2 linked regions of the Geothrix sp. 21YS21S-2 genome follow. The protein of the gene in region 1 binds, or shares a complex with, the protein of each later gene. Links are inferred from orthologs where the notes say so. Each region holds a gene or a part of one and is shown on either strand. Other genes may lie near its edges.

What was found.
Region 2: the proteins of dnaB (region 1) and dnaG are in contact, whole or in part, in a crystal structure (PDB 2R6A), measured with the Geobacillus stearothermophilus proteins. The link is inferred for Geothrix sp. 21YS21S-2 from one-to-one orthologs. Residues at the interface, in WP_033016901.1 of Geobacillus stearothermophilus: Ser13, Glu15, Ala16, Gln18, Glu91, Leu92, Asp94, Ala95, Val96, Pro97, Thr98, Ala99, Ala100, Asn101, Tyr104, Tyr105, Ile108; in WP_049624496.1 of Geobacillus stearothermophilus: Lys456, Leu457, Leu458, Pro459, Ala460, Asn463, Ala464, Leu467, Leu535, Leu536, Ile537, Ala538, Gln544, Glu545, Asp548, Tyr549, His552.

The regions. Positions count from the first base shown.
Region 1 is NZ_CP132910.1:1,640,408-1,643,701, reverse strand. The notes cover bases 204-3,186. They hold dnaB (replicative DNA helicase), read left to right. Parts: upstream 204-1,001; coding sequence 1,002-2,372; downstream 2,373-3,186. Other genes in these bases: recG (ATP-dependent DNA helicase RecG), read left to right, coding at 2,372-3,186; RAH40_RS07485 (hypothetical protein), read left to right, coding at 204-992. Also shown: more of RAH40_RS07485, read left to right, coding at 1-203; more of recG, read left to right, coding at 3,187-3,294. UniProt on the Escherichia coli protein: The main replicative DNA helicase, it participates in initiation and elongation during chromosome replication. Travels ahead of the DNA replisome, separating dsDNA into templates for DNA synthesis.
Region 2 is NZ_CP132910.1:1,200,040-1,203,288, forward strand. The notes cover bases 312-3,249. They hold dnaG (DNA primase), read left to right. Parts: upstream 312-887; coding sequence 888-2,612; downstream 2,613-3,249. Other genes in these bases: RAH40_RS05485 (leucyl aminopeptidase), read right to left, coding at 312-690; rpoD (RNA polymerase sigma factor RpoD), read left to right, coding at 2,797-3,249. Outside these bases: more of RAH40_RS05485, read right to left, coding at 1-311. UniProt on the Escherichia coli protein: RNA polymerase that catalyzes the synthesis of short RNA molecules used as primers for DNA polymerase during DNA replication.

The sequences.
Region 1 (3,294 bases):
CCGAGCTGCCCGGCTACGGCACCGCCACCGCGCTGGGCACGCCCGCCGCCACCGCCTACCGTTTCGGCGGGGCCCTGCAGCCCGACAACTGGACCCTGTCCGACTTCATCACCCAGGCCCGGGGCTCCTTCACCATCGTGCACCGGCCCCGGGGCGCCAACGGCCTCTTCACCCTGACCGGGTTCGACCGCACCGTTCCCGTGGGCACCGGCGTCAACGCCTGGTGGACCGGCAAGGGCTTCTACGCCGACGGCACCACCAACGGCGGCTTCGACGCCATCGAGCTCCTGCGCGGCGAGGGCTTCGTCAAGACCGCCCCCGATCCCTGGTTCCAGGAATTCCTCCAGGTCCGGGCCGACTGGTTCGCGCTCCTCAACCAGCAGACCCCCGCGGCCTTCACCAAGGCCCTGGGCCTGTCCTCGGCGAGGTTCAGCCTCGACACCCCCGTGGGCCTGGCCCGCACCTACCTCAAGGCCACGCCCGTCCTCGCCAACCCGCCCATCGCCGGCACCACGCCCACCTCGGACCTGGTGCAGGACCTCTCCACCGTGCTCGCCGCCCTGAAGTCCGGCGCCGCGGTGGCCTCCACCGGTCCCTTCCTGGACGTGACGGTGGGAGGCGCCGGTCCCGGCGGCCTGGTGAAGGGCCCCCTGGCCACGGCCAATGTCGTCGTGAACCTCTACAGGCAGGACTGGATGCCCCTGGACCAGGTGCGCATCGTCATGAACGGCAAGGTGGTCAGCACCATCGATCCGGCCGCCCTCACCCGGTCCGCCACGGACGACCGCCTCTTCAGCGGCACCTTCCCCGTCGCCCTGCCCACCACGGGCACCGGCGCCTGGATCGTGGTGGAAGCCGGCGTCGCCCTCGACCAGACCGGGCCCTACAAGGCGGGAACGCCCTGGTACGAGATCATGCGGGGCATCTACCCCATCGCCGTCACGAACCCCATCTTCATCGATGTGACGGGCACCGGCTACACCCACCCCTGACGTGACCCCATGAGCGAGTGGCTCCCCCAACGCCTGCCAGAGGACATCGAGGCCGAACGCGCGCTGTTGGCCACCTGCTGCGCGCCGGGGGCCGAGACGGCCGCCACCGAGGTCTCCTTCGTCCTGACGGAGGAGGACTTCGTCCACCCCGCCCACCGCGCGGTGTTCAAGGCCCTCAAGTCCCTGATCGAGGCCCAGCTGGAGGTGAACTCCCTCACCCTCAAGGACGCCCTCGACCAGGCCGGGGACCTCGCCCGGGTGGGCGGGTTCACCGGGCTGGTGGACCTCCTCAGCGCCGAGGAGGTGGGACGGCCCAAGGTGCTGGCCGACCTGCTCATCCGCAAGCGCAAGCTCAGGCAGCTCATCCGGCTGGGGGCCCAACTGGTGCGCCAGGCCGCGGAGGAGGAGGCGCCCCCCGACACCCTCGTGGAGCAGGCGGCGGTCGACCTCTTCCGCCTGGCCCAGGGCCAGGACAAGCGGGGCCTCGAGCACATCGCCGACGTGGCCAGGGACGCCATGGAGAACCTCCTGGACCGCCTGGAGGGCCGCGGCTCCACCGGCCTCAGGGTGGGCTTCTCCAGGCTGGACGCCATCACCCAGGGCTTCCAGCCCGGCAACCTCATCATCCTCGCGGCCCGCCCCGGCATCGGCAAGACGGCCCTGGCCCTCAACTGGCTGCTGCGTTCGGCCATGTACCATCAGGCCCACGCGGCCTTCTTCTCGCTGGAAATGTCCAAGGAGGAGGTCTTCAACCGCCTGCTGTCGGCCCACTGCGCGGTGAACCTCCGCAGCGTGGCCGCCGGCAACTTCGACGAGGCCATCCAGGCCCGGCTGCTGAAGAGCCGGGACGCCCTGCTGGAGCTCCCCATCTACATCAACGACCAGGCCGCCATCACCACGCGCGAGATCACGGCCATGGTGGACCGCCACCTCTCCCACGCCAACCACAAGCTGGACCTGCTCATCGTGGACTACCTGCAGCTCCTGAGCAGCCCCGACTCGTCGCGCGCCGCCAAGCAGAGCGAGGCCACCCGCATCGGCGAGATCAGCCGCGGCTTCAAGCTCCTGGCCAAGGACCACGGCATCCCCATCGTCGTCCTCTCGCAGCTGAACCGCGAAGTGGAGCACCGCCAGGGCGGGCGCCCCCAGCTCTCCGACCTGCGCGACTCCGGCGCCATCGAGCAGGACGCCGACATGGTCATGTTCATCCACCGCCGCATGCAGCCCCCCGCCGACGGCCAGGTGGAGGACGACCGCAGCGCGGAGCTGATCATCGCCAAGCACCGCAACGGCCCCGTGGGCTCCGTGGGGCTCTACTTCGAGGGCGAGTACGCCCGCTACCGCGAGATGGAGCGCGCCACCGATCCCGGGCAGGGCTGATGGCCACGGCGCTGCCGCTCTACCCCCTCTCCTCCAAGGTCACGGCCCTGCGGGGGGTGGGACCGGCCTTCGCCGAGGCCTTCGAGGCCGCCGGCATCACCACCCTCAAGGAACTCCTCTGGTCCCTGCCGTACCGCTACATCGACCGGGGCAGCCTCCAGAAGATCGGCGAGCTCGACACCCGCTGGAGCCCCGACCGGGAGCCCGTGACCGTGCTGGGCACCGTCAAGGACCTCCGGAGCACCACCACCCGCTTGCAGCGCATGGCCCTCACCGAGGTGCTCCTGCAGGACGGCACCGGCACCATCCGCCTCATCTGGTTCAACCAGGGCTACCTGGCCAAGGCCCTGCGGCCCGGCGACCGGATACTGGCCTTCGGGCCCGTGGCCATGGGCCGCGGGGGCCTGGAGATGCGGGGACCGGCCTTCGAGAACATGGGCAAGGCGGCCGACGAGGAGAACCTCTGGATCCGCCGCTTCCTCCCCCTGTACCGCAAGCTGGGCCCCATCACCGGCCGGTACCGCCAGAAGCTGGTCCAGGAGGCCCTGGCCCGCGCCGCGGACCCGGGCGAGTGGCTGCCCCCGGACCTGGCCCGCGGCTATCCCGACACCCTGGGCGCCCTCCGGCTGCTGCACCAGCCCCCCGACGACGGGGACGCCGACCTGCTGGACGCCCACGCCACCCCCGCCCACCAGCGCCTGGCCTGCGAGGAGCTCTTCGCGTTCTCCCTGGGCGTCTCCCTGCGCCGCGCGGGCCGCATGGCGCGACGCGGCCAGCTGGTGGCCACCTCCCCCGAGCTGCGCGAACGGCTGCGGAGCTTCCTCCCCTTCCGGCTCACCGGGGCCCAGCGCACGGCCTTCAAGGAGATCGTGGAGGACCTCACCTCGGGCCGGGTCATGCACCGCCTGCTCCAGGGCGACGT
Region 2 (3,249 bases), 440 kb from region 1 along the record:
CACCGCCAGCACGGCGTTGAAGTTGCCCTTGGCCAGCTCGTCGGGGCCCAGGACCTCGATGCCCAGCTTGTGGGCCTTGGCCAGCTTCTGGGCCTCGGCGGCGAAGGACTCGGGGTGCAGGTCGGAGGCGGGGGTGTTGGCCAGGTCCCGCACGCGGTGGCAGGCGCCCACGCCGGCCTCGATCTGGGGGAGGCGGCGCCGGGCCTTGCGGGTGTCGTCGCCGTTGGTGAAGACGTCCAGGCTCTCGAACCGCTTGGGCTCGGGCTTGCCCTTGAAGGCCGCGAAGTCGTAGTCGGCCAGGAGGGCGCCTTCCAGCACGGCCACCTGGACCTCGTCGTGGTCCAGGGAGGAGGTGGACGGGCTCACGATGCCCACCCGCTTCCAGCCCTTCTTGAGGGCGTTGCGGGCGGCAGTTCCCACCGCCTTGCGGATTTTGTTGTGGGTAACGGCCTCTTCTTCGCCCAGGCCGACGAGAAGCATCCAGCGGCAATCTTTCACTCCATTGGGGTGATGGAGCGGCACAACTTCAAGATAGTCCGCCTTGAAATCGCTTTCGTCCATGACCTGTCTTGCGACCTTGCTGATGGCGAGAGGCAGCCTGTGACGTTCGCGGCCTGAGAACACCGGAACGATCAGCACGTCGCCCGAGAAGTCCTTGCCGGTCTGGGAACTGATTTCGATGGTAGGCATAGCGCTCCTTGAAGATTACGGAACCCATGGTAATACGGATCGTTTCCCGGGAATTTCTTTTTTTGACCCTTTATTGGAGTTTGATCCATGAATCTCTAGCGTGCCTTTTTTGAATTCGACATCACCGCCCTTGCCTCCGGCGGGCTTCTCAAGCAGTCTGGAGGAAGGGGACTCGGGGAATGCGGGACAGGGAACTTGTGCAACGCATCAAGGACGCGACGGACTTGGTGGCGCTGGTGGGACAGGCCGTCAAATTGAGGCGCCAGGGTTCCGCCTGGGTGGGCCTCTGCCCCTTCCACAGCGAGCGCAGCCCCAGCTTCCAGGTGGTGGCCGACCGGGGGTTCTACCACTGCTTCGGATGCGGTAAGCACGGTGATGCCTTCACTTGGCTAATGGAGCGGGAGGGCCTCCCCTTCCCGGAGGCCATGGAGCAGCTGGCCCGGTCGGCGGGCATCGACCTGCCCCGGCAGCGGGAGCGGCCGGCCGCCGAGCTGGATCTGGAGGCCCGCCTGCGCCTGGCCCTGGAGACCGCCCAGGCCTTCTACGAGCGCAAGCTGGCCGAGTCCCCCAAGGCCATGGACTACCTCAAGGGCCGGGGCATGACCCCCGCCTTCATGCAGGAGGCGGGCCTGGGCTACGCCCCGGACGCCTGGGAGGCCCTGGTCACCCACCTGAAGGCCCAGGGCTTCTCCCTGGAGCTCCTGGAGCAGACCGGGCTGGTGTCCCGCAGCGAGCGGGGCAGCTTCCTGGACTTCCTGCGGGACCGGCTGGTGATTCCCATCTTCGACGCCCGGGGCAAGGTCATCGCCTTCGGGGGCCGGGCCTTCGGCGATTCCAAGCCCAAGTATCTCAATACCCGTGAGACCTCCCTCTTCCAGAAGGGCTCGGTCCTCTACGGGTTCCACCGGGCCAAGGGGCAGCTGCGGGACGGCGCCCTGGTGGTGGAGGGCTACTTCGACGTGCTCCAGCTCCACCAGCAGGGCATCCACCAGGCCGTGGCCCCCCTGGGCACCGCGCTCACGGAGGGTCACCTGCAGCTGGTGGGGCGGTTCACCAAGCGCCTCATCCTCTGCTTCGACGGGGACGCCGCGGGCCTGCGGGCCATGGAGAAGAGCCTCAAGCTGGCCCTGCCCATGGGCTTCGACGTGCGGCTCCTGCTCCTGCCCCAGGGGGAGGACCCCGACACCTGGTGCATGACCCTGGGGGCCGAAGCCTTCCGCGAGCTCATGGGCAAGGCCCCGGACTGGACGAACTTCATCATCAACCGGGCCCTGGAGGGCAAGGACCTGCGCCGGACCGCGGAGCGCATGGAGGCCCTGCGGGAGCTGGCGGGCTTCCTGGCCTACCTGCCCCACACCCCCGAGCAGCGGGAGCTTTTCGCCAGCCTGGCCCACGAGCTGAAGATCCCCCTCGAGGAGCTGGACAAGGCCATCAAGGCCCGGGCCCAGGCCCCCCATGCCGAGGAGGTGGTGGCCGCCCCCCCGGTGGCGGAGGTGGACGACCTGCTGAGGCCGCTGCTCCTGCTGGCCAAGGACCCCGCGTTCCTGGCCCGCCTCGCCTCGACCCCCCCGGCCTGGTGGGAGTCCCTCACCGGGGCCCCCCTCCTCCAGTGCCTGCTGGACGCCTCCGGGGACGAGTCCCACATCCCCCCCGAGGCCCTGGCCCAGCTCAGGCACCTCGAGGCGCGGTGGAGCGTGAAGGACGACGCCGAGCTGATGCCGGACCAGGTGTTCCTGAAGCTGGAGATGGCCTTCGTGGAACGGGAGAAGCAGGCCCTGAGCCGCCAGCTCCTGGATCCCGCGGTGATGGTGGACGCCGAGCTTTCCCGGCGGCTGACCCTCACGGTGAACGATCTGCTCCAGCGCGGGGCGAGGCTGGGCAAGGAACTGACCGGACTGAGAAGGAAATCCTTCTCGAGGTAAACATTTCCGGTGATTCCCGCATCTAATTTGTAATTCCCCCTTGCCTGGGGGGATTGATTTCCTATACTGAGTAATTCTAGGTGCCTTGTCACGATGGGTTAACTCTGCCCTCGACTCGGTCCCGAGGAATCAATACGCGACAGACACCTTGGATCCTGTGATCCCGTGGTTCTTTGAGGTATTAATGGTCCCAAACCCGGCCCGTGAAAGCTACTACCAGCTCACGAAAGCACTGATCTCCCTGGGTAGGACCCGCGGATACGTCCTGGTGGACGAGCTCAACTCGTTCCTCCCGGGCTCCGCATCCTCCCCCGTGGACCTCGAAAACCTGATGGGTATGTTCGCCAAGCTGGCCATCGGCGTCGGCGCGACCGAGGCCGAGGCGCTCATGGCCCGGGAGCAGTCCGAGGCGGAGAACGTCTTCGTGGACGCCCCGCCCAAGCTGGACAAGGACCTGGAGATCGACATCGACGGGCCCGACGGGGACAAGTTCAACGACCCGGTTCGCATGTACCTCAAGGAAATGGGCACGGTCCCCCTCCTCAAGCGCGAGGACGAGGTGGAGATCGCCAAGCGCATCGAAGTGGGCGTGCGCAGCGTCATGAGGGCCCTGTCCCGGTCCCGCCTGGCCTCCAGC